Regions from separate parts of the Pantoea sp. BRR-3P genome, predicted to be linked through region 1. Evidence: predicted binding sites of a transcription regulator. Region 1 holds the regulator's gene; each other region holds the start of a gene.

The links. Region 1 encodes PhoB, which activates phosphate uptake and scavenging genes when phosphate is short. Its sites were predicted from a motif close to CTGTCATAAAACTGNCNNAT; they were not measured.
Region 2: a site for PhoB is predicted at 1,410-1,429, ahead of ugpB (sn-glycerol-3-phosphate ABC transporter substrate-binding protein UgpB). Genes of this name have one in related genera too.
Region 3: a site for PhoB is predicted at 3,070-3,089, ahead of phnC (phosphonate ABC transporter ATP-binding protein). Genes of this name have one in related genera too.

What each region holds. Positions count from the first base shown of each region.
Region 1 covers NZ_CP155066.1:3,048,528-3,055,823, reverse strand. The annotation lists gene AAGR08_RS14255 (AAA family ATPase) at 1-2,403, opposite strand, end outside; gene sbcD (exonuclease subunit SbcD) at 2,400-3,617, opposite strand; gene phoB (phosphate response regulator transcription factor PhoB) at 3,815-4,504, shown strand; gene phoR (phosphate regulon sensor histidine kinase PhoR) at 4,519-5,832, shown strand; gene AAGR08_RS14235 (phosphate ABC transporter substrate-binding protein PstS family protein) at 6,159-7,085, shown strand; gene AAGR08_RS14230 (cobalamin-independent methionine synthase II family protein) at 7,254-7,296, shown strand, end outside.
Region 2 covers NZ_CP155066.1:3,720,804-3,728,099, forward strand. The annotation lists gene ugpB (sn-glycerol-3-phosphate ABC transporter substrate-binding protein UgpB) at 9-1,325, opposite strand; gene livF (high-affinity branched-chain amino acid ABC transporter ATP-binding protein LivF) at 1,634-2,347, opposite strand; gene livG (high-affinity branched-chain amino acid ABC transporter ATP-binding protein LivG) at 2,349-3,116, opposite strand; gene AAGR08_RS17250 (high-affinity branched-chain amino acid ABC transporter permease LivM) at 3,113-4,384, opposite strand; gene livH (high-affinity branched-chain amino acid ABC transporter permease LivH) at 4,381-5,307, opposite strand; gene AAGR08_RS17260 (branched-chain amino acid ABC transporter substrate-binding protein) at 5,374-6,501, opposite strand; gene AAGR08_RS17265 (hypothetical protein) at 6,694-6,843, shown strand; gene panM (aspartate 1-decarboxylase autocleavage activator PanM) at 6,905-7,291, shown strand.
Region 3 covers NZ_CP155066.1:1,446,591-1,453,886, reverse strand. The annotation lists gene phnE (phosphonate ABC transporter, permease protein PhnE) at 1-291, opposite strand, end outside; gene phnE (phosphonate ABC transporter, permease protein PhnE) at 288-1,151, opposite strand; gene phnD (phosphonate ABC transporter substrate-binding protein) at 1,234-2,160, opposite strand; gene phnC (phosphonate ABC transporter ATP-binding protein) at 2,187-3,017, opposite strand; gene phnN (ribose 1,5-bisphosphokinase) at 3,283-3,813, opposite strand; gene phnM (alpha-D-ribose 1-methylphosphonate 5-triphosphate diphosphatase) at 3,813-4,949, opposite strand; gene phnL (phosphonate C-P lyase system protein PhnL) at 4,946-5,650, opposite strand; gene phnK (phosphonate C-P lyase system protein PhnK) at 5,854-6,615, opposite strand; gene AAGR08_RS06595 (alpha-D-ribose 1-methylphosphonate 5-phosphate C-P-lyase PhnJ) at 6,605-7,296, opposite strand, start outside.

The DNA.
Region 1 (7,296 bases):
GTCGAGCCAGCTATCGCGCGCGGTCGGCTCTGGCAGGCTGAGCTGATGCTGCTCTACCTGGTGTGACAGCTGCTGCACCAGCTGCTGATGCGCATGGCGTTCGCTGCTTTCATGCTGGCTATGTTCTTCCAGCACGTGCTGGATATTGGCGATCTGCTGCTGCGCCAATAGCTGCTGGTTTTGGTGCTGTTGCCACTGCTGCTGCTGTTGCAGATGCGCATCCTTCGCCTGCTGTGCGGCGCGCACCGCGTCTTCCCGCGCCTGAAGCTGCTGCTGTTGAGTCAGTTCCTGTGCATCCTGCTGCTGCTGCCATTGAGCAAATTCGGCCTGCTGCTCCAGCGTGCAGGTAAGTGCCAGCTCACCACACAGCGCTTGCCACTGAGTGGCTGCCGTCGCAATCTGCCGATCGTATTCGCTGATTTCCTGCTGCAATGCCTGCTGCTGTTGCAGTGACAGTTTCTGCTGCTCGCCTTTGGCCGTACCGGATTCTTTTAGCTGCGCCACGCGTGTTTCCAGCGCGTTTAGACGCTGCTGATTTGCGCCAGGTTCAAGCTGCTGATATTGCGCAATCGCCGGATGCTGACATGAGCCACACAGCGGGCAGGGCTGATCTGGCTGCAACTTTGCACGTTCCTCGGCCAGCTGCGCAATGGTGCGCTCCAGCTCGCAGATTCTGCGCACATCAAGCAGCGCCTGATGTTCCCGCTTATAATCCTCGCGCAGCTCCTGCAACGCCTGCTCTGCTTGCTGATGCTGTTGCTGCAGCTGGGCTAATTTCTGCTGACGCTGTAAGCGTTGCGGTTGTAGCGATTGCCACTGAGCGGCGAGCAGAGTGAGCTGTTGGCGCGCTGGACGCTGTTTTTGATGCTGGGCAAGGGCGGTCCGCAGCTGCGAGCTGCTGAGCTCATTCTCAAGCGAAGTCAGTACTTGCTCTGCTTGCAGCTGTTGCAGTGCGGCCTGTGCTTCAGCCTGTTGCAGAGGCTGCGCGGCCTGCTCGCGCTGTGCCTGCGCCTGTTGCAGCTGTTCAAGCTGGCTGCGCTGCTGCAGCTGTTTTTGAGCCAGCTGTGTCAGCGCCTGTTCGCGTTCGGTCAACCGGGCAATGTCGGCCTGCCAGCGGGTTATTTCTGCGCCCCAATGGGCCACCGCCGCTTCGCGGCTACGATATTCCTGCTGCTGCGCCAGCTGCTGCTGTAAACGTTCACTCACCTGCTGTTGCAGGGTGAGCGCGCTTTGGCTGTTTTGCAGTGTCAGTTGCTGCTGGGCATGCAGCCGCTGCTGTTCCTCAAGTTGTTGCGCCGTATGCGCGATGTTGTGATCGAGCGGAATGACCTGCTCGGTGAGCAGCGTTTCCAGCTGCTGCTGCTGTTGTAGCGCTTGCTCACGCGCCTGTTGTGCTGCCTGATAGTGATTCTCGCTCTGCTCTAGCGTCGCTTTGGCTTGCTGCTGCTGGCTCTGCAACTGCTGTGAGTGTTGTTCCAGAGCTTGCCGATCGGCTTGCAGCCGTTCGCGCTGCTGGAGTTTATCGCGCAGCTTTTCCGCCGGTTCCGCGCGCGCCAGGCGCTGACGATCGCTATCGGCCTGCTGCCATGCCTGCTGTGCGCTCAGCAGCGCCTGTTCGGCCTGCTGCTGTTCCTGCGCCAGCTGCTGTGACTGCGTCAGCCACTGCTGCTGCTGCTGGGCCTGTATTAGCTGTTCGCTTAACGTTTTTTCCTGAGCGCTCAGCTCCGCCAGCTGCTGCGTCAGTTCTGCCCGTCGCGCTTCATCCAGCAGCAACATGCCGCCCGCGCGGGCGCGCAGCGTCTCCAGCTCGCCACGTGCGCTGCGCCAGCGTTCGTAGATTTGAATCGAAATTTGTCCGTAGATCTCGGTGCCGGTGAGCTCTTCCAGCAGCTCGGCGCGTTCGCCAGGTTTCGCATTGAGGAAGGCGGCAAACTGGCCCTGTGACAGCATCATTGAGCGGGTAAAGCGGGCAAAATCCAGTCCTGATAAGGTTTCGATCGCTTTTAACTTGTCGCCCACTTTATCGGCGATGATTTGATTATCGGCGACGCGGGCCAGCTCGACGCGCGGCGCCTGCAATTTGCCGTCAACCAGCCCGCGCGCGCGGTTTTGGCTCCAGAAGGCGCGCCAGGCTTCGCCTTTGATTTCGAATTCCACTTCTGCCAGACATTCGGCGGTGTCACGGGTGATCAGCTCATTCTGCGTTTGCGACAGCACGCCAAGGCGCGGCGTCTGGTGATAAAGTGCCAGGCAAATGGCATCAAGCAGCGTCGTTTTGCCCGCGCCGGTGGCACCGGTAATGGCAAACAGGCCGTTGCTGGCGAAAGGCTCGCGACGGAAGTCGATAAACCATTCGCCGCGCAGCGCATTGAGATTTTTAAATCGGAGCGTCAAAATTTTCATGCGGATGGATTCTCCAGCGCTGCAAGCTGGCGGCGGAACATCAGCGTCAGCTGCTCGGCCTGCTCAGCATCCAGCTGCTCTTCCTGCGCCAGGCGGCGGGCAAAAACCTCTTCGACTTTTAATTCGCTCAGGGTTTCGTTTTCCAGACGTTCCAGGCTGCGCTGCCGCTGTTCGCGGCTGCGGCGCACCAGCAGCACTTCAACCGGTAGATTTTCTGTTAATGCTTCGATGCGGCGCTGCAAATCGCTGAGATATTCCTGCGTAGTGATCTCAATATCCAGCCAGGTGGGATGTTCGCTGGCACGCTCGCTGAACTGCGCCAGCTGATGTTCGATCTCCGCCATTGAGCCTTTAAGCATCTGCATCGGCTGGAATAGTGGAATGGTCAACGGCGTAACGGCATCAAGCGTGGCGCTGAACTCCAGTAGAAACACGCTCTTTTCACGCCCAAGTTCGTCAAAGCTGAGCGGAATCGGCGAGCCGCTGTAGCGAATATGGTCGCTGTTAGCGATGCGCTGTGCGCGATGAATGTGGCCGAGCGCGATGTAATCAGCCGGTGGAAACGCCTGCGCCGGGAAGGCATCCAGCGTGCCGATATAGATGTCGCGCACCGAGTCACTTTTGGTGACGCCAACGGTGGTGAGATGGCCGGTGGCGATAATGGGCAGTTTGTTCGTCAGCGCCTCGCGCTGCGCCTGGGCGGCGGCAAAGCACTGCTGATAGTGCTGCTCGATCGCTTCCAGCAGCGAAAGCTGTTTCTCGCGCCCGGATTGTCCGGCCTGGCTGCGCAGAATATCGCGCGGGCGCAGGTAAGGAATGGCGCACAGCAGCGCGCCCGGCGCGCCATCGCGCTGCTTCAGCGTTAGCACCTGCTGCTCGCCCTGCGGTGTGGCGCTGGTGATCACCTGGGTATTCAGGCAGGCCAGCAGCTCGCGCGATTCATTCAGGGTGGCAACCGAATCGTGATTGCCCGCCAGCAGCACCAGCTGACAGCAGCAGGGCTGCAGCGCCACCACAAAGCGGTTAAACATTTCACGCGCATAGCTCGGCGGCGAACCGGTATCAAACAGATCGCCGGCGATAATCAGCGCATCCACCTGATGCTGCACAATCTGATCCAGCAGCCAGTCGAGAAACGCCTGATGTTCCCTGGCGCGACTTTTACTGTAAAAGAACTGGCCAAGATGCCAGTCAGCGGTGTGAATGATGCGCATGTATGCTTCCTGCTAAATAAAAACAATGCGCAAGTATAACGGCTTCAGTAGCAAACGAAAAAAGGGGATTTTGCTTGTCACATTTCTGTTTTTTATCTATTTATCACGGGGCGGGGTTTTCATAAAAGTGTCATAAAACTGACGCATAATGGCGCCGCAAATCCCAGTGACACGGTGTCACACTAGCAGGAGTTACAATGGCTAAGCGCATTTTGGTTGTGGAAGACGAAGCTCCCATCCGTGAAATGTTATGTTTCGTGCTGGAACAGAATGATTACCAGCCTATTGAGGCGGAAGATTATGACAGCGCGATTGGTAAGCTGATCGAACCCTGGCCTGATTTAATTCTGCTGGACTGGATGTTGCCCGGTGGCAGTGGCATTCAATTTATTAAACATTTGAAACGCGAAGCGATGACGCGCGACATTCCGGTGATGATGCTGACGGCGCGTGGTGAAGAGGAAGATCGCGTGCGTGGTCTGGAAGTGGGCGCGGATGATTACATCACCAAGCCGTTCTCGCCGAAAGAGTTGATGGCGCGTATCAAAGCGGTCATGCGCCGAATTTCACCGATGGCGGTGGAAGAGGTGATTGAGATGCAGGGTTTAAGCCTCGATCCCTCCTCGCATCGTGTGATGTCCGAAACCACGCCGCTGGAGATGGGACCGACCGAATATAAATTACTGCACTTCTTTATGACCCACCCGGAACGCGTCTACAGTCGCGAGCAGCTGTTGAACCACGTCTGGGGCACCAATGTGTATGTCGAAGATCGTACCGTCGATGTGCATATTCGCCGTTTACGCAAAGCGCTGGAGCTCACCGGCCACGATCGCATGGTTCAAACCGTTCGCGGAACAGGGTATCGTTTCTCTGCCCGCTACTAAACGGAGTTTTTACCGTGCTGGAACGACTCTCCTGGAAGAGATTGTTGATTGAGCTGGCGCTGGTGTGTTTACCTGCGCTGGTGCTCGGTCTGTTGTTCGGTTATCTGCCGTGGCTGCTACTGATTGCCGTCACCGGCGTGTTGTTTTGGCACTTCAGGAATCTCATGCGCCTGTCGCACTGGCTGTGGGTTGATCGCTCCATGACGCCGCCTGCCGGGCGCGGCAGCTGGGAACCGCTGTTTTACGGTTTGTATCAGATGCAGCTGCGTAACCGCCGGCGTCGGCGCGAGCTGGGTAACCTGATCAAACGTTTCCGTAGCGGCGCAGAATCGCTGCCGGATGCCGTGGTGCTCACCACCGAAGAGGGCACCATTTTCTGGTGTAATGGCCTGGCGCAGCAGCATCTGGGCTTGCGCTGGCCAGAGGATAACGGGCAGAACATCCTCAACTTACTGCGCTATCCCGAGTTTTCCCGCTATATCCGTCAGCGCAATTTTGACGCGCCGCTGACGCAGATCCTCAATAATCAGCATCATATGGAATTCCGCGTGATGCCTTACAGTGAAGGGCAATGGCTGATGGTGGCGCGTGATGTTACCCAGATGCACCAGCTGGAAGGCGCGCGACGTAACTTCTTTGCCAACGTTAGTCATGAACTGCGCACGCCGCTCACCGTGTTGCAGGGTTATCTGGAGATGATGGATGACGCAGTGATGAACGAGCGCACGCGCAGCAAAGCGCTGCACACCATGCAAGAGCAAACGCGCCGCATGGACAGCCTGGTAAAACAGTTGCTGACCTTATCGCGTATTGAAGCGGCGCCGGCCATCGATCTGAAAGAGACGGTAGATGTGCCGGGCATGCTGCTGCTGCTGCAGCGTGAAGCAGAAACGTTGAGTCAGGGACGTCATACCCTCCATTTCCATACCGATCCGCATCTCAAAGTATTTGGCAATGATGAGCAACTGCGCAGCGCCATTTCCAACCTGGTGTATAACGCGGTGAACCACACGCCGGAAGGGACGCGTATCGACATCAGCTGGCTGCGTACCAAACAAGGCGCGCAGTTTAAGGTGTGCGATGACGGCCCCGGCATCAGCGAGCAGCACTTGCCGCGCCTGACTGAACGCTTCTATCGCGTGGATAAAGCACGTTCGCGCGCCACCGGCGGTAGCGGGCTAGGGCTGGCGATCGTGAAACACGCGTTGGGCCATCATAATGCGCGGCTGGAGATCACCAGCGTGCCGCATCAGGAAACCTGCTTCAGCTTTCTTCTGCCGCCACGGTTGATTGTGGCTAACGTGGCTCAAGAGCGTGTTAACACCTAGTGAGTCAATTTATTGCCTATGCATTCAGGTGCGCACCCTACGAAAACCCAGCTCCGCAAACGTAGGGGCGCCATTCATGGCGTGATGCCGCTCACTTAAGCAAAAAAATGCCTGTTTATGCAGGTGCGCATGAATGCGCACCCTACGAAAACCCGGCGATATCCACGTAGGGTCACCATTCATGGTGACCGATGCATGCTTAACTGACGAGCATTACGCCTTTCATGGCGACCTATTCGCGCCTCGCTGGCTGCCATGACGCATTTAATTGCGCGATAAATCGCGCCGCGACAGAATAGAGCCCTTATTGAATTGCGGAACCACTCATGAAATCGCTGTTGCTCTCCTGCTTGCTGCTTTGCTCTGCTTTAGCGCACGCCCAACAAACTATGCTGACGGGCAATCTCAGCAGCGTGGGATCGGATACGCTAGGTTACCTGATGACGTTGTGGGGGGAAGATTTCAGCCGCCAGTCACCGGGTGTGAACGTGCAGGTACAGGCGGCGGGATCCTCAACGGCGCCTACCGCACTGGCGGCGGGGGCGGCGCAGCTGGGGGCGATGAGCCGTCCGATGCAGAGTGATGAACGTCAGCTGTTTATCGCCCGCTACGGCTACCCGCCGCTGGCGGTTCCGGTGGCGATGGATGCGCTGGTGGTGGTCGTTAATCAGGACAATCCGCTGTCGCATATCGCGCCGCAGCAGCTTGATGCGCTGTTTTCCATTACCCGACTGTGTGGCGCGCAACAGGTGCCGCAGCACTGGGGCGATCTCGGCTTGAGTCGCGGCGCATGGACGACGCGCAGCATTCAGCGCTACGGCCGCAACTCCGCTTCAGGCACTTGGGGTTTCTTTAAGCAGCAGGCGCTGTGTAACGGCGATTTTCGGGCGGATGTCGCTGAATTTCCCGGTTCCGCAGCGGTGGTACAGGCCGTCGCCGCCACACCGAACAGCATTGGCTACGCTAGCTTTGGCTTTCATCTCAGCGGTGTGAAAATGCTGCCGGTGGATACGCCGGCGGGCGAAAGCGTGATGCCGGATGCCGAATCCATTCGTAGCGGCCGTTATCCGTGGTCGCGTCCGCTGTATATCTACGTGAATAAAGCGCCGGGCAAACCCTTACCGCCGCTGGTCAATGCCTTCCTGCATCAGGTGCTATCACCACAAGGACAGCGGCGGGTGAGCGAAGCCGGTTATCTGCCGTTATCGGACAGCCAAATGGCACAGGCGCGTGCCGCCGTTGAAGGAAATTGAAGAACGTGCATCTGATCATGAAATTCCTTCATGTGAGCTGAAATTTCTTCTATTGCCGGGATGAGCATAGCGTGGCACTCTTCTTGGACATGTAGCCATCCAGACGGCTAAAATAACCCAATGAAATTATACCCTGTCGTAATTATACGTGGGGTTAAAGGAGTGAAGATGCCAGCTCAAGCCCCGTTCCGTGCCGATACCGTGGGAAGTT
Region 2 (7,296 bases), 670 kb from region 1:
TAACAGCGTTACTTCACTTGCTGCTCAAAACGGCGCAGCAATTCGTTACCGCGTTTCACCGCGTTATCCAGCGCGGCTTGTGGTGTCTGTTTGCCGGTCCACACGCCTTCCAGCTCTTCATCCACGATGGTACGAATCTGTGGCATATTGCCCAGACGCATGCCTTTGGTGAACGGCAGCGGATCTTTGTTCAGCATTTGACGCGTGGCGATGTCTGCGCCTGGGTTCTTGTCGTAGAAGCCCTGCTGTTTAGTCAGCTCATAGGCGGCGGTGGTGATCGGCAGATAACCGGTTTTCTGGTGCCATTCAGCGGCGATTTCCGGCTGTGCGAGGAACTTCATAAACTCCGCCGCGCCTTTGTAGGTGTTGGCATCTTTGCCTTTCATCACCCACAGGCTCGCGCCACCAATGATGGCGTTCTGCGGGGCGTTCGGTACGGTTTCATCGTACGGCATCATGCCCACGCCGAAGTTAAATTTGGCGTAGTGTTTGATGTCGGCCAGCGAACCGGAAGAGGCGGTGGTGATGCCGCAATCGCCGTTGTAAAACTTGGCGGTGGATTCATCCTTACGACCGAAGTAGGTGAAATCGCCCTTCTTGTTCATCGCTTCCAGCATTTCGATGTGGCGCACCTGCACGGGCTTATTGAATTCCAGTACCGCATCGGTGCCGTCAAAGCCGTTATTTTTACTGGCCACCGGCAGCGCATGCCAGGCGCTGAAGTTTTCAATCTGAATCCAACCCTGCCAGCCGCTGGCGTAACCACAGGTCAGGCCCGCTTTACGCAGCGCTTCGGCATCTTTTGCCAGCTCCTGCCAGGTTTTCGGTGGCTGATCCGGATTCAGGCCAGCTTTTTTGAACGCGTCTTTGTTGTAATAGAGCACCGGCGTGGAGCTGTTGAACGGCTGAGAAATCAGCTGGCCTTTGCTGTCGCTGTAGTAACCCGCAACGGCTGGTACGAACTGCTGCGGATCCATCTGCACGCCAGCGTTTTTAAACACTTCATTGACCGGCACAATCGCTTTCGATGCCATCATGGTCGCGGTACCGACTTCATACACCTGCAGCAGTGCGGGCGCTTTACCCGAGCGCACCGCGGCGATGCCCGCTGCCAGGCTTTGCTCGTAGTTACCTTTGTAAGTCGGGACGATTTTATATTCTGGATGAGCCTGGTTAAAACGTTGTGCCAGAGAATCAACTTCTTTGCCTAACTCGCCTTCCATTGAGTGCCAGAAAGGGATCTCAGTTGCAGCCAGCGTATTACCGCTGAGCGCCAGACCGAGCACGACACTCATCAGGCGGGGACGAAGCGTAAAAGCGGACATAAGGTTTTTCCTGTGCTGTTAGCTACGCGCGAATTCGCGCATTTTTTTGTTCGCGACGTAACATGACACGGGGAAATGACGGATTAATAACAGGTTTATGACGGGGATGTGACAGCGGGATTTGGTTAGGACTGCTGCGTGCTGGTGCCCTCATCCCGGCCCTCTCCCATGGGAGAGGGAGATGTTGCCATATGCAAGCTCGATCGGTTCCCTCTCCTACCTGCGGGAGAGGGAGATGTTGCCATATGCAAGCTCGATCGGTTCCCTCTCCCGCCTGCGGGAGAGGGTTAGGGTGAGGGCAACCGCGGTTACGCGCCTAAATAAGCGCTGCGTACCGCTTCATTGGATAGCAGCGCTTCGCCGCTGTCTTCAAGCACCACGTGGCCATTCTCCAGCACATAACCGCGATCCGCCAGCTTCAGCGCCTGATTGGCGTTTTGCTCGACGAGGAAGATGGTCATGCCCTCTTTGCGCAGTTGCTCAATGGTGTCAAAGATCTGCTGAATGATAATCGGGGCGAGTCCCAGCGACGGTTCATCCAGCAGCAGCAAACGCGGCTGGCTCATCAGCGCACGGCCAATGGCCAGCATCTGCTGCTCACCGCCGGACATGGTGCCCGCGCGCTGTGCTTTACGTTCTGCCAGGCGTGAAAACAGCTGATAGACGCGATCGATACGTTCCTGATACTGCTGCCGCGTAGCGAAGAAGCCGCCCATCGCCAGGTTCTCTTCTACCGTCATACGCGAAAACACCCGGCGCCCTTCCGGCACGATGGCGATCGCTTCACGCATGATTTTCGCCGTTTGCCAGTCGGTAATCTCTTTGCCATCGAAGGTGATGTTGCCGCTGGTGGCGCGCGGTTCACCGCACAAGGTGCCGAGTAGCGTGGTTTTACCCGCGCCGTTGGCACCGATCAGGGTAACGATTTCGCCCTGATTGATGTGCAGATTAATGTTGTGCAGCGCCTGGATCGGGCCGTAATGGGCGCTGACATTCTGCAAGGTTAAAATCGGGTTTGCCATGTTACGCCTCACCTAAATAAGCACGGATCACATCCGGATTGTTACGCACTTCTTCCGGCGTACCGTTGGCCAGCGGCGTTCCCTGATTCACTACGTAAATGCGGTCAGAAATGCCCATCACCAGCTTCATATCGTGTTCAATTAGCAGTACGGAAACCTTGTGCTCACCGCGCAGCTCGGCGATCAGCTCATCCAACTCGTGGGTTTCACGCGGGTTAAGCCCGGCAGCCGGTTCATCCAGCATCAGAATTTCCGGACGCGTTACCATGCAGCGCGCAATTTCCAGACGACGCTGCTGGCCATAAGCGAGGTTGCCCGCCTGGCGGTTGGCGAGATCCAGCAAGCCGATGCGATCCAGCCAAGTGGCCGCGCGATCCAGCGCGTCGCTCTCACCGCGACGGAAAGCCGGGGTTTTGAATAAACCGGAGAACACGCCGCTTTTGAGGTGCTGATGCTGTGCCACCAGCAGGTTTTCAATCACCGTCATTTCGCGGAACAGGCGCACGTGCTGGAAGGTGCGCACAATGCCCATACGCGCAATCTTCTGGCCCGGCAAACCCTGCAGCTGCTGATCGCGCAGTTTGATGGTGCCGCCGGTTGGTTTATAGAAACCGGTCAGGCAGTTGAACACCGTGGTTTTACCGGCGCCGTTCGGGCCAATCAACGAAACGATTTCCTGTGGATGCAGCTCAAGCGCCACATTGTTGACGGCTAACAGGCCGCCGAAGCGCATCATCAGGCCTTCAACGGCTAATAAAGGCTGACTCATGCCTGCTCTCCTTGTTTACTGCTTTTCATCTTCAGATGCGGACGCTTCATTGGCAGCAGACCTTGTGGACGCCAGATCATCATCAGCACCATCAAACCACCGAGCACCAGCATGCTGTATTCGTTCAAATCACGCATCAGCTCGCGCGAAACCACCAGCAGAATGGCTGCGAGGATCACCGCCAGCTGCGAGCCCATGCCGCCTAGCACCACAATCGCCAGCACAAAAGCCGATTCGACGAAGGTGAAGGATTCCGGGCTGACGAACCCCTGACGTGCGGCGAACAGCGTACCCGCAAAGCCCGCAAACACGGCGCTGATGGTGAAGGCTGTCAGTTTGATGCGCGTTGGGCTCAGACCAAGCGAACGGCAGGCGATCTCATCTTCACGCAGCGCTTCCCACGCGCGGCCCAGCGGCATACGCAGTAAGCGGTTGATAACGAACAGCGTCAGCACCACCAGCAGCAGCGCCACCAGATAGAGGAAAATTACACGGTCGCTGGGATCGTATTTCAGGCCAAAGAACTCATGGAAGGTGCTCCAGCCGCCTTCGCTGACCCGGCGGCCAAACTCCAGACCAAACAGGCTGGGCTTGGGAATCTGCGCGATACCGTTCGGGCCGCCGGTGATCGCCGTGTTATTCAGCAGCAGAATGCGTACGATTTCGCCGAAGCCGAGCGTCACAATCGCCAGATAGTCACCGCGCAGGCGCAGCACCGGGAAGCCGAGCAGCAAACCAAAGGCGCCCGCCACCAAACCGGCCAGCGGCAGGCTTTCCCAGAAACCAAAGCCGTAATAGTGGTTGAGCAAGGCAAAGGTGTAAGCGCCGATGGCGTAGAAACCGCCGTAGCCCAGCACCAGCAATCCTGATAATCCCACCACCACGTTCAGACCGAGGCCGAGCATCACGTAGATCAGCGTCAGCGTGGCGATATCCACACTGCCGCGCGACACCAGAAACGGCCAAATCACCGCCGCCGCGATCACCAGCGCCATCAGCAATTTTTGCTTCGGCGTTGAGCCATCAAAACCTGGCAGGACAAACCCTTTGCCGCTGCGTTTGAATTTGCCCTGCGCCAGCGGACGCAGCAGCTGGAAGACAAACACTACCGCACAGCCAATGAAGATCCAGTTCCAGCGTACCGCGCCCGCATTGGCGACCACCAGTTTGGTGCCATCCAAATCGAGGCGTACGCCCATGAAAAAGGTGGCGAGCACCAACAACATCACCGTGGAGATCACGGCGTTGACCAAACCGAGGCGTTTCATACCTTCTCTACCTCCGGACGGCCAAGAATCCCGGTTGGCATCACCAGCAGCACCACAATCAGCAGCGCGAAGGAGACCACGTCTTTGTATTCGGTCGACAGATAGGCCGAGGTCAGCGCTTCGGCAATGCCCAGCACCAGGCCACCAATCATCGCGCCAGGAATGCTGCCGATGCCGCCTAATACCGCGGCAGTGAAGGCTTTCATCCCAGCCATAAAGCCAATGAACGGGTTGATGGAGCCGTAGAATTGACCGAGCAACACGCCCGCCACCGCCGCCATCGCCGCACCAATCACAAAGGTGAGTGAAATAACGCGGTCGGTGTTGATGCCCAGCAGGCTAGCCATTTTCAGGTCTTCTGCACAGGCGCGACAGGCGCGTCCCATGCGCGAATAGCGGATGAACAGCGTCAGCGCCAGCATCGACAGGAAGGTGACAATCCAAATCACCAGCTGCATGGTGGAGAGCGTGGCGGCAAAGCCGTTGCTCTCACCCAGCGTCCATTGGCCGGTGATCAGGCTTGGCAGCGCGAGATCGCGCGAACCCTGCGTCAGGCTGACGTAGTTCTGCAGGAAGATCGACATACCGATGGCGGAGATTAGCGCGATCAGGCGCTTCGACGATCGCACTGGCTTATACGCCACGCGCTCGATGCTCCAGCCGTAGGCGCTGGAGATGATCACCGCCATCACGAAACCGGCGGCAATCATCAGCCACGAAGTATCAATGCCCATCATCATCAGGGCGGCAATCACGATAAAGGAGACATAGCTACCGATCATGTACACCTCGCCATGGGCGAAGTTGATCATGCCGATAATGCCGTAAACCATGGTGTAACCAATGGCGATCAGCGCGTAGGTGCTCCCGAGGGTAACCCCGTTGAACATCTGCTGAATGAAATAGAGAAACTGCTCGGACATAGTGAAGACCTGCTCTGGAGCTGAATAATTCCCTCCCCCGCGTGCGGGAGAGGGAATTTTGGGGGATTACTTAACTGCAGTAGAAGAGCCGTCTTTGTGCCATTTGAAGACACCAAATTCGAAGCCCTTCAGATCGCCTTTCTCATCCCAATTCAGGTTGCCCATCACGGTTGGAACGGCGGCGCCCTCTTTCAGGTTCTTGGCAATCGCATCAGGCTCATCGCTCTTGCTGCGTTCAATCCCCGCCACCAGCGACTGAATTGCGGCGTAGGTGGTCCAGACAAACGGACCGGTGGGATCTTTGCGGTTAGACGCGGTGTTGGCTTTAATCGCATCCACAATTGCCTTGTTCTCTGGCAGCTGGTCATAGCGCTTCGGCAGGGTAACAAACAGGCCTTCCGATGCATCACCCGCGATGTTAGACAGTGAAGCGTTGCCCACGCCTTCTGGGCCCATGAAGCCGGCATTCAGGCCAGCCGATTTTGCCTGACGCAGAATCTGGCCCAGCTCTGGGTAGTAGCCGCCGTAGTAAACGAAATCCACGTTCTCTTTCTTCAGGCGCGCAATCAGCGTGGAGAAGTCTTTATCCCCGGCGGTGATACCTTCGAACAGCACCACATTGCCGCCTTTGGCTTTCAGGGTTTTCTGTACGGATTCCGCCAGGCCCTGACCATACTGCTGCTTGTCATGCACCACAGCGATACGCTTTGGTTTGATGTGATCGAGAATGTAGGTTGCCGCCGTTGGGCCCTGATCGGAGTCCAGGCCGGTGGTGCGCAGCACGTCAGCATAGCCACGCGCAGTCAGCTCGGGTGCGGTAGCGGCTGGGGTAATCATCAGCACGCCTTCGTCGTTATAGATGTCTGAAGCAGGCTGAGTAGAAGAAGAGCACAGATGGCCGATAACGTATTTAATGCCGTCGTTAACCACTTTGTTGGCAACCGCAACCGCTTGTTTTGGGTCACAGGCGTCGTCATATTCCACGCCAACCAGTTTGTCACCGTTTACGCCGCCTTTGGCGTTGATGTCCTTAATGGCTTGCGCTGCACCGGTAAACTGCATGTCACCGTACTGCGCGACCGGACCGGTTGATGCGCCGACGATGGCAATTTTGATGTCTTTCGCCAGTGCCGCGTGGCTCATCGCCAGGGCGACGCAGCCCGCCAATAATGCGCGTCCTTTACTCATTTTCATGCGAACTTCCCCATCAGTTGTGTCGTGTGTGTTGTGATTGGTTTATTTTCTGCCAGTCAAAGAGGAAAACTCATTCTGCAATAATGGGTTAGCGCGCTTTTCTGGCATTTATTGGTAATAAGGCTTTATTTTTCAGGTTATTAAACAGGAACTTTATTCTGTAAATCAACTGACATATTCAGAATTGACTGAGTGGAGCAGCAGAATCGTCTGGTCGTTATGGCCGATTTTTCAGCAGGATACCAGCGCATTATGCTGGCTTTTTCAACGATCATTGATGGCTTACTCCACAATCCTGGCAAAGTGGCTGGCATTCGACCTATTTTCATTGCAAAAAAGTGACAGCGCTCTGACTGTCTAAATTCGCTACACTATCGCCTTTGCACTAGTACAGGTATTAGGTATGAAGCTGACAATCCAGCGCTTAGCATCGTTAACCGCACAGGATCGCATCGATTTAGCTAAAGTCTGGCCAGAAATGGATATTGTGCAACTGGAAGCACAACTCAGCGAAACACAGCGGCTGTATGCCGCGCGTTTCAACGATCGGCTGCTGGCCGCATTACAACTCAGTATTAGCGGCACGCAGGGAAAAATTTTTAATCTCAACGTACGCGAAGTGACACGCCGCCGTGGCGTAGGTCAATATCTGCTGGTAGAGACAATTGCGCAGAATGGTGCGCTGACGGATTGGTGGATTGCCGATGATGGCGACGCCGATCGGGGCGTGCGGGCAGCCTTTATGCAGGCATGTGGTTTTCGCGCGCAGGCTGATGGCTGGGTGCGTTGAAGGGT
Region 3 (7,296 bases), 1.6 Mb from region 1:
CGTACCGGAAAACACAATCGCCAGCGTAACCCCCACCTGGGTGAAGTAGTAGCCAAACGGCCAGTTGAGGAAATCCTGCCAGACAAACATGCGCAGGAAATAGCGGCTAAGCTGCTGGCAGCCGATGAGAAAGCGGCTCCATTCAATGCCAAAAAATGCAAAAAAGAACAGGTAGTAAAGCACGATAGCCAGCGCCACCAGCGCCACGCGACGCAAATAGCGCTGCTGAGCGGCAAACAGGGCGGCGTGCTGCTGTTTGAGTTTGGCGACATCCGGTGCCAGCGTAATCATTGCATCTCTCCTTCCACCACGCGGCGACGCAGCCAGCCAGACAAGGTATCCAGCAGCGAAACCACCACAATAATCAGCAGCAGCGTGATGCTGACCTGATCGTAACGATCGAGTTTTATATTGGTCATCAGCTCCTGGCCGATCCCGCCCGCGCCAACCAGGCCAAGAATGGTCGAGGAGCGGAAGTTAACTTCCAGACGCATAAAGCTGTAGGAGAGGAACGTCGGTTTAACCTGCGGCCAGAAGGCGAAGCGCATGCGCTGCAGTTTGCTGGCCCCGCAGGCAGCGAGGCCGCGCACCGGTTTATCCGAGGCGCTCTCAATCGCTTCGTAGAACAGTTTGGTCAAACTGCCGACGGTGTGCAGCGCCAGCGCGAGGAAGCCGGGAATGGCGCCAATGCCGAATGCCATAACAAACATCACCGCCCACGCCAGCTCCGGCATGGTGCGCAGGAAGGCGACAAAGGCGCGGATCGCGATGCGCAGGCTGCGCGGCGTTTGCGTATTATCGGCGGCGAAAAACGCCAGCACGGCGGCAATGCCTACCGCCACGATGGTGGACGACAGCGCCAGCTGTAAGGTTTCCCAGATCAGCGGCAGCTGGAAGTGCAGACGGTAGCCCCAATAGGCCAGCGAACCTTCGGTTTTGCCATCGGCAAACAGCAACGGCAGGTGCAGCACCGGCAGGGTTGCGCCGATGTAATCAAAGAAGTGTGGCAACGATTGCCAGACGGTGAGCAGATTGAATTCCGCCATCTTGCCCGCGGCCAGATAGAGCGCCAGCAACAGCAGCGACCACAGCAGCGAGTCGCGCTTTTGCTGACGGCGGATGCGTTGGTAGTAGTGTTCGAAATCGGTCAAGAGGGGATTCCTGTGTAACCCGGTCGCCATGAATGGCGACCCTACAATGTAGGGTGCGCATTAATGCGCACCGTTTTATCGCTTACCCGCGCGAACCCTTCATCAAATCACGCTTCATATCGATAATGTTCTGATAATCCGCCACGGTTGCCGGGCCGATGTGCTGGGTTCCGCCCACCGCTTTAACAAAGCAGCCGTGATCGTCTTTATCCAGTTTCTTGATGGTGGCCACCACCTTCGCTTTGAAATCAGCGGGCAGGTTGTTGCTCACCAGAATGGGGCCGTTCGGGATCAGCGGTGACTGCCAGATAATGCGGATCTGCTTCATCAGGTCCGGGTGATCCATACGAATCAGGCGACCAAACGCGCCGGAGGTATAGCCGCTTTCACGGTCGCCAATCAGCGATGTCCAGGTTACCGCGCCATCAAACTGGCCGTTGAGCACGCCGAGAATGTCCTGCTCGTGGCCGCCGGAGAAGGTGACGCTGGAGAAGGTGTTGTTGTACTTATCATCAACCGTGCCGCCAAACTCTTTCTTGAATGCCTGATTCGGCATCAGGAAGCCTGAGGTGGAATCGGGATCGGCCATGCCGAACGATTTGCCCTTCAGGTCTTCCAGTTTTTTGTACGGGCTGTCGGCTTTGACGATCACCACCGAGTGATAACCCTGTGAACCGTCTTTGTCATCCACCACAATGCCGACTATATCTACCGCTTTCGGGTTCTGCAGGTAAACCGAGGCGTAAGAAGCAGGCGACATGCTCAGCACCAGATCAATCTTGTTGCCCAGCAGGCCCTGAATCACGCCGGAGTAATCTGAGGAGTTGCGCAGTTTGGTATCGACCTGCAGCTCCTTGTCGAAGAAATCTTTCACACACTGGTTATCGCCAATCTGCTGTGTGGCGTTCTGGCCGCCGAGAATACCGAGGTTCAGTTCTTTTGGTGCATCCGCTGCGTTAACGCCAAAAGCCATCGCCATAGTCAGTAAAGCTAAAGAGGTCAGTTTCATTGGTGGTTGTTCTCTTGCCGTGGAAGTTAGTGGAGCTGGTTAATTTCGTCGCCGTACAGCTCATGCATCAGGCCGTCGGTCAACTGGGAAGGATGTCCATCAAACAGCACTTTGCCGCGCTGAATGCCGATAACACGCGTGCAGTAGCTTTGCACCAGTTCGATTGAGTGCAGGTTGACCATCACGCTGATGCCCTGCTCGCTCACCTGGCGCAGCACGTCCATGATGCGTTTGGTATTTTTCGGATCGAGTGACGCTACCGGCTCATCCGCCAGCAGGATGCGCGGGTTCTGCATCAGCGCCCGGCAAATCGCCACGCGTTGCATCTGGCCGCCGGAGAGGTTTTCTGCACGCTGTAGCGCCTGCGGCAGCATGTTCATCCACTGCAGCAGTTCAATGGCGCGAGCGCGGTCGGTTTCGGAAAAGACTTTGAAGAACGATTTCAGCGTTGAGGTCTGGCTTAAACGGCCGAGCAGCACATTGGTGATCACATCAAGGCGCGGCACCAGACAGAAATCCTGGAAAATCATGCCGCATTCGCTGCGCCATTCACGCATCTGGCGGCTGTTCAGCGTCACCACATCGCGATCCACTTCGCCCTGACGATTGCTGAGAATCGCGCCCTGTGAGGCGCTGATGGTGCCGTTCAACATATGCAGCAGCGTCGATTTGCCTGCGCCTGAGCGACCAATCACGGCCACCAGCTCGCCCGCATGCAGATCGAAGCTGACGTTATCCAGCACCTTGTTAGCGCCGTACGCTTTACACAATCCTTGCACCGACAGCACCTTGTTGCCCTGCCCGGTGATGGGCGGGAACGGATTGTCGACGACGGTTTTCAGTAATGCCTGTGCCATGATGCACTCCATCTCTTCTGAGTGGTTGATTGCCCGCTATTACGGGCAAATCGCATGAAAGCTTGATGACAGTAAAGTGATTAAACGGTGACAGCGTGGTACGGACGCGAAAAATGCACATTGGCCCGTCGTAGGGTCGCCATTTATGGCGACCTGCCGCGTCGGTGTGTATTAGGTCGCCATAAATGGCGCCCCTACAAAATCACGTGCCCGGTGTCGTAGGGTCGCCATTTATGGCGACCTGGTGCGGCGGTGTGTATTACGGTCAATCAGCCAACAATTGCCGCAAATGCTCAAGCGTATCGCGCAATTCACCATCGTTATTCAGCGCATAGCAGTGTGCCGGCAGCGGTTCGGCCGCACGCGCCAGACGTTTTGCGATCTCAACGTCTGACTCCCGCCCGCGCTGCCGCAGCCGCTTCGCCAGCACTTCCGGCGACACCTGCAACACCAGCGGCAGCAGCTGCGTACCATAGTGCTGCTGCACTATCGGCAGATGCAGGCGCGAACCGTTGACCAGCACGTTAAGACCGCGCGCCAGCCACAGATCGATCTCCTCGCCCAGCCCATAATGCAGACCGTGCGCCTGCCAGCTCACGGCAAACAGCCCCAGCGCTTCACGTCGCCGGAACTCCGCCTCGCTCAGCGCCACATGATTCTCGCCGCCGGCATCGGCTGCGCGCGTGATGTAGCGATGGGCGATCAACAGATTATCCGGCGGTGCCTCACGCAGCGCGTTCAGCAGGCTATCTTTGCCCGCGCCCGAAGGTCCGGTCAGCCAGATGAGGCGCGCCATCAGAACACCAACTTGCCTTGCGACCAGACGTGGCGAATGTGTGAATGGCCATGATCGGTATGCGCCAGTACTAAATCGGCGCGCAGCCCTTCGGCGATGCGCCCGCGATCGTGCAGGCCAATCGCCTGCGCCGGATTACACGTCACCAGCGCCGCCGCCTGCGGCAGCGTCAGCGTATTGCGTTCATCGGCGACCAAACGGAACACCGCGTCGAGCAAACTGGCGGGATAGTAGTCGGAGGAGAGAATATCCAGCAGGCCGTGGCTGGCGAGTTCCGCCGCCGCTACATTGCCGGAGTGCGATCCGCCGCGCACGATATTCGGTGCGCCCATCAACACCTGCATGCCACATTCACGCGAGGCGCGCGCTGCTTCCCGCGTGGTGGGAAATTCGGCGATGGCGCTGCCAACATCGTGTGACTCAGCCACATGCGCCGCGGTGGCGTCATCGTGGCTGGCCAGCGGAATGCCGCGCGAACGACACAAACTGGAGATGGCATTGCGGTTCGGCGTCGAGAACTCAGCGGCCAGCGCCAGCTGTTCGCGTTCAAACTGATCCATCTGCGCGTCGTTGAGCTGATATTTGCCCTGATAATAGGTGCGATACATCTCCAGCGAGGCGTACTGACGCTGGCCCGGCGAGTGATCCATCAGCGACACCAGCGACAGCTCCGGCGTGTTCATCAGCGCCTCAAACAGCGGCAGCGTGGTGTTGTGCGGCAGCTCGCAGCGCAGATGCAAATGGTGATCGGCGCGGTTAATCCCTTTGCGATTGCTGTCCTGAATCGCGTCGATCATCTTTGTCAGATTATCCAGACGATGGCCGCCATCGCGCACGTCGCCAACGCCAATCGCATCCAGCACCGTGGTAATGCCGCTGGCGACCATCAGCGCATCGTGGCTGCTCATTGCCGAGTGCGCGGGCCAATCGACTTTCGGTCGCGGCGTGAAGAATTTATCGAGATTGTCCGTGTGCAACTCTACCAGGCCCGGCAGCAGAAAGGCGTTTTCGCCATCCAGCGCGCCCGCCAGCTGGCTACGACTGTCGCTGAAACTGGCAATGCGCCCGTCGCGGATCTCCAGCGATCCGGCCACCACTTCCTGCTCCAGCACCAGCCGGACGTTGTTAATAATCATGCTTCTGCTCCTGTGTTCACTGGCTGCATGACGTGCAGGCGATCGGCGACGCGTGCACGCACCGCTTCGTCATGGAAAATACCGACAATGGCGGCACCGCGGGCGCGCGCCTGTTCAATCAGTTCCACCACCGCGGCGCTGTTGGCGCTATCCAGCGAGGCGGTCGGCTCATCCAGCAGCAGCACCGGATAGTCGGCGATAAAACCGCGCGCGATGTTGACGCGCTGCTGTTCGCCACCGGAAAAAGTGGACGGCGCCAGTGACCACAAACGCTCCGGCACGTTGAGGCGCGTCAGCAGCTCTTTGGCGCGCTTTTCGCAGAAGGCACGCTCGGTGCCGCGCTCCAGCAGCGGCTGCATGACGATCTCCAGCGTCGGCACGCGTGGAATAACGCGCAGAAACTGGCTGACCCAGCCGATGGTATGGCAGCGAATCGCCAGAATCTGGCGCGCGGGGGCATTAGCCATGTCGATCCATTCGCCCTGATGTTGCAGCCAGATATGCCCGCTGTTGGCCTGATAGTTGCCGTATAGCGCGCGCAGCAGCGTGGATTTTCCGCTGCCCGAACGGCCATGTAACACCACGCATTCGCCGCCGCTGACTTCCAGATTGGCATCCTGCAACACCGGCAGCGCGGCGCTGCTCTGGTTGTGCAGCACAAAAGTTTTGCTGAGTTGCTCTACGCGCAATAAAGGTTGCATGTTGATGTCCTGATGTTGGTTGGTCGCCATAAATGGCGACCCTACAAGGCGTTACGGTTACATTTGGATATCGTGAGTTCGCCATAAATGGCGCCCTTACCTCTGGCACGTCGCTGTCTGATGGTCGCCATAAATGGCGACCCAACATATGGCACGTCGTAGGGTCGCCATTTATGGCGACCTTATTCATGACCGCGTCGTGGTTAACTCAACACCGACGAAACCAATAGTTGGGTATACGGATGATGCGGATCGTCCAGCACGCGATCCGTCAGCCCGCTCTCCACCACGCGGCCCTGCTTCATCACCAGCAGACGATGCGCCAGCAAACGCGCCACGCCGAGATCGTGCGTCACAATCACCACCGCCAGATTCAGCTCGCGCACCAGCGTGCGCAGCAGATCCAGCAGGCGCGCCTGCACCGACACATCTAAACCACCGGTCGGCTCATCCATAAACACCAGCGTCGGCTGCGTCACCAGGTTGCGCGCAATCTGCAAGCGCTGCTGCATACCGCCGGAGAAAGTGGTGGGCAGATCGTCGATGCGGTTGGCGGGGATTTCGACATCCTGCAGCCAGCGCATCGCCTCTTTACGGATATCGCCATAGTGGCGATTGCCCACCGCCATCAGGCGTTCACCGATGTTGCCGCCCGCCGTCACCTGCGGACGCAAACCATCCAGCGGATGCTGATGCACCACGCCCCATTCGGTGCGCAGCAGGCGGCGGCGATCGCTCTCGCTCAGCTGATAAAGATCCTGCGCACGGTAAAGAATATTGCCCTGCTGCGGGGCTAACCGCGCCGACAGGCTGCGCAGCAGCGTGGTTTTGCCCGAACCGGATTCCCCGACAATGCCTAACACTTCGCCAGGATAGAGCTCAAAACTCACCTCTTCAAACCCTTTGCCTGGCGCATAAAGGTGCGTCAGATTGTTGACCGCAAGCAGCGGCTGTTCACTGTGCATGCTGTTGTTCCTGCTGCTGGTGGCAAAAATCGGTATCGGAGCAGACAAACATGCGCGTACCGGCGTCATCCATCACCACCTCGTCGAGGTAGCTGTGGCGCGAACCGCACAGCGCGCAGGGTTCATCCCACTGCTGCACGCTGAACGGGTGATCGTCGAAGTCGAGGCTTTCCACTTTGGTAAACGGCGGCAGCGCATAGATGCGTTTTTCACGTCCGGCACCAAACAGCTGCAGCGCCGGCATCATGTGCATCTTCGGGTTGTCGAATTTGGGGATCGGTGACGGATCCATCACGTAGCGATCGTTGACCTTCACCGGGTAGGCATAGGTGGTGGCGATGTGGCCGTAGCGGGCAATATCTTCATACAGTTTCACCTGCATGATGCCGTACTCCTCCAGCGCGTGCATGGTGCGGGTTTCGGTCTCGCGCGGCTCAATAAAACGCAGCGGTTCCGGGATTGGCACCTGGAAAATCAGGATCTGATCCTCTTCCAGCGGCGTTTCGGGAATGCGGTGCCGCGTCTGAATCAGCGTGGCATCAACCGTACGTTCGGTGGTTGCCGCGCCGCTGACGCGCTCAAAGAAGCGACGAATCGATACCGCGTTGGTGGTGTCATCGGCGCCCTGATCGATCACCTTCAGCACATCGGCATCGCCAATGATGCTGGCGGTGATCTGAA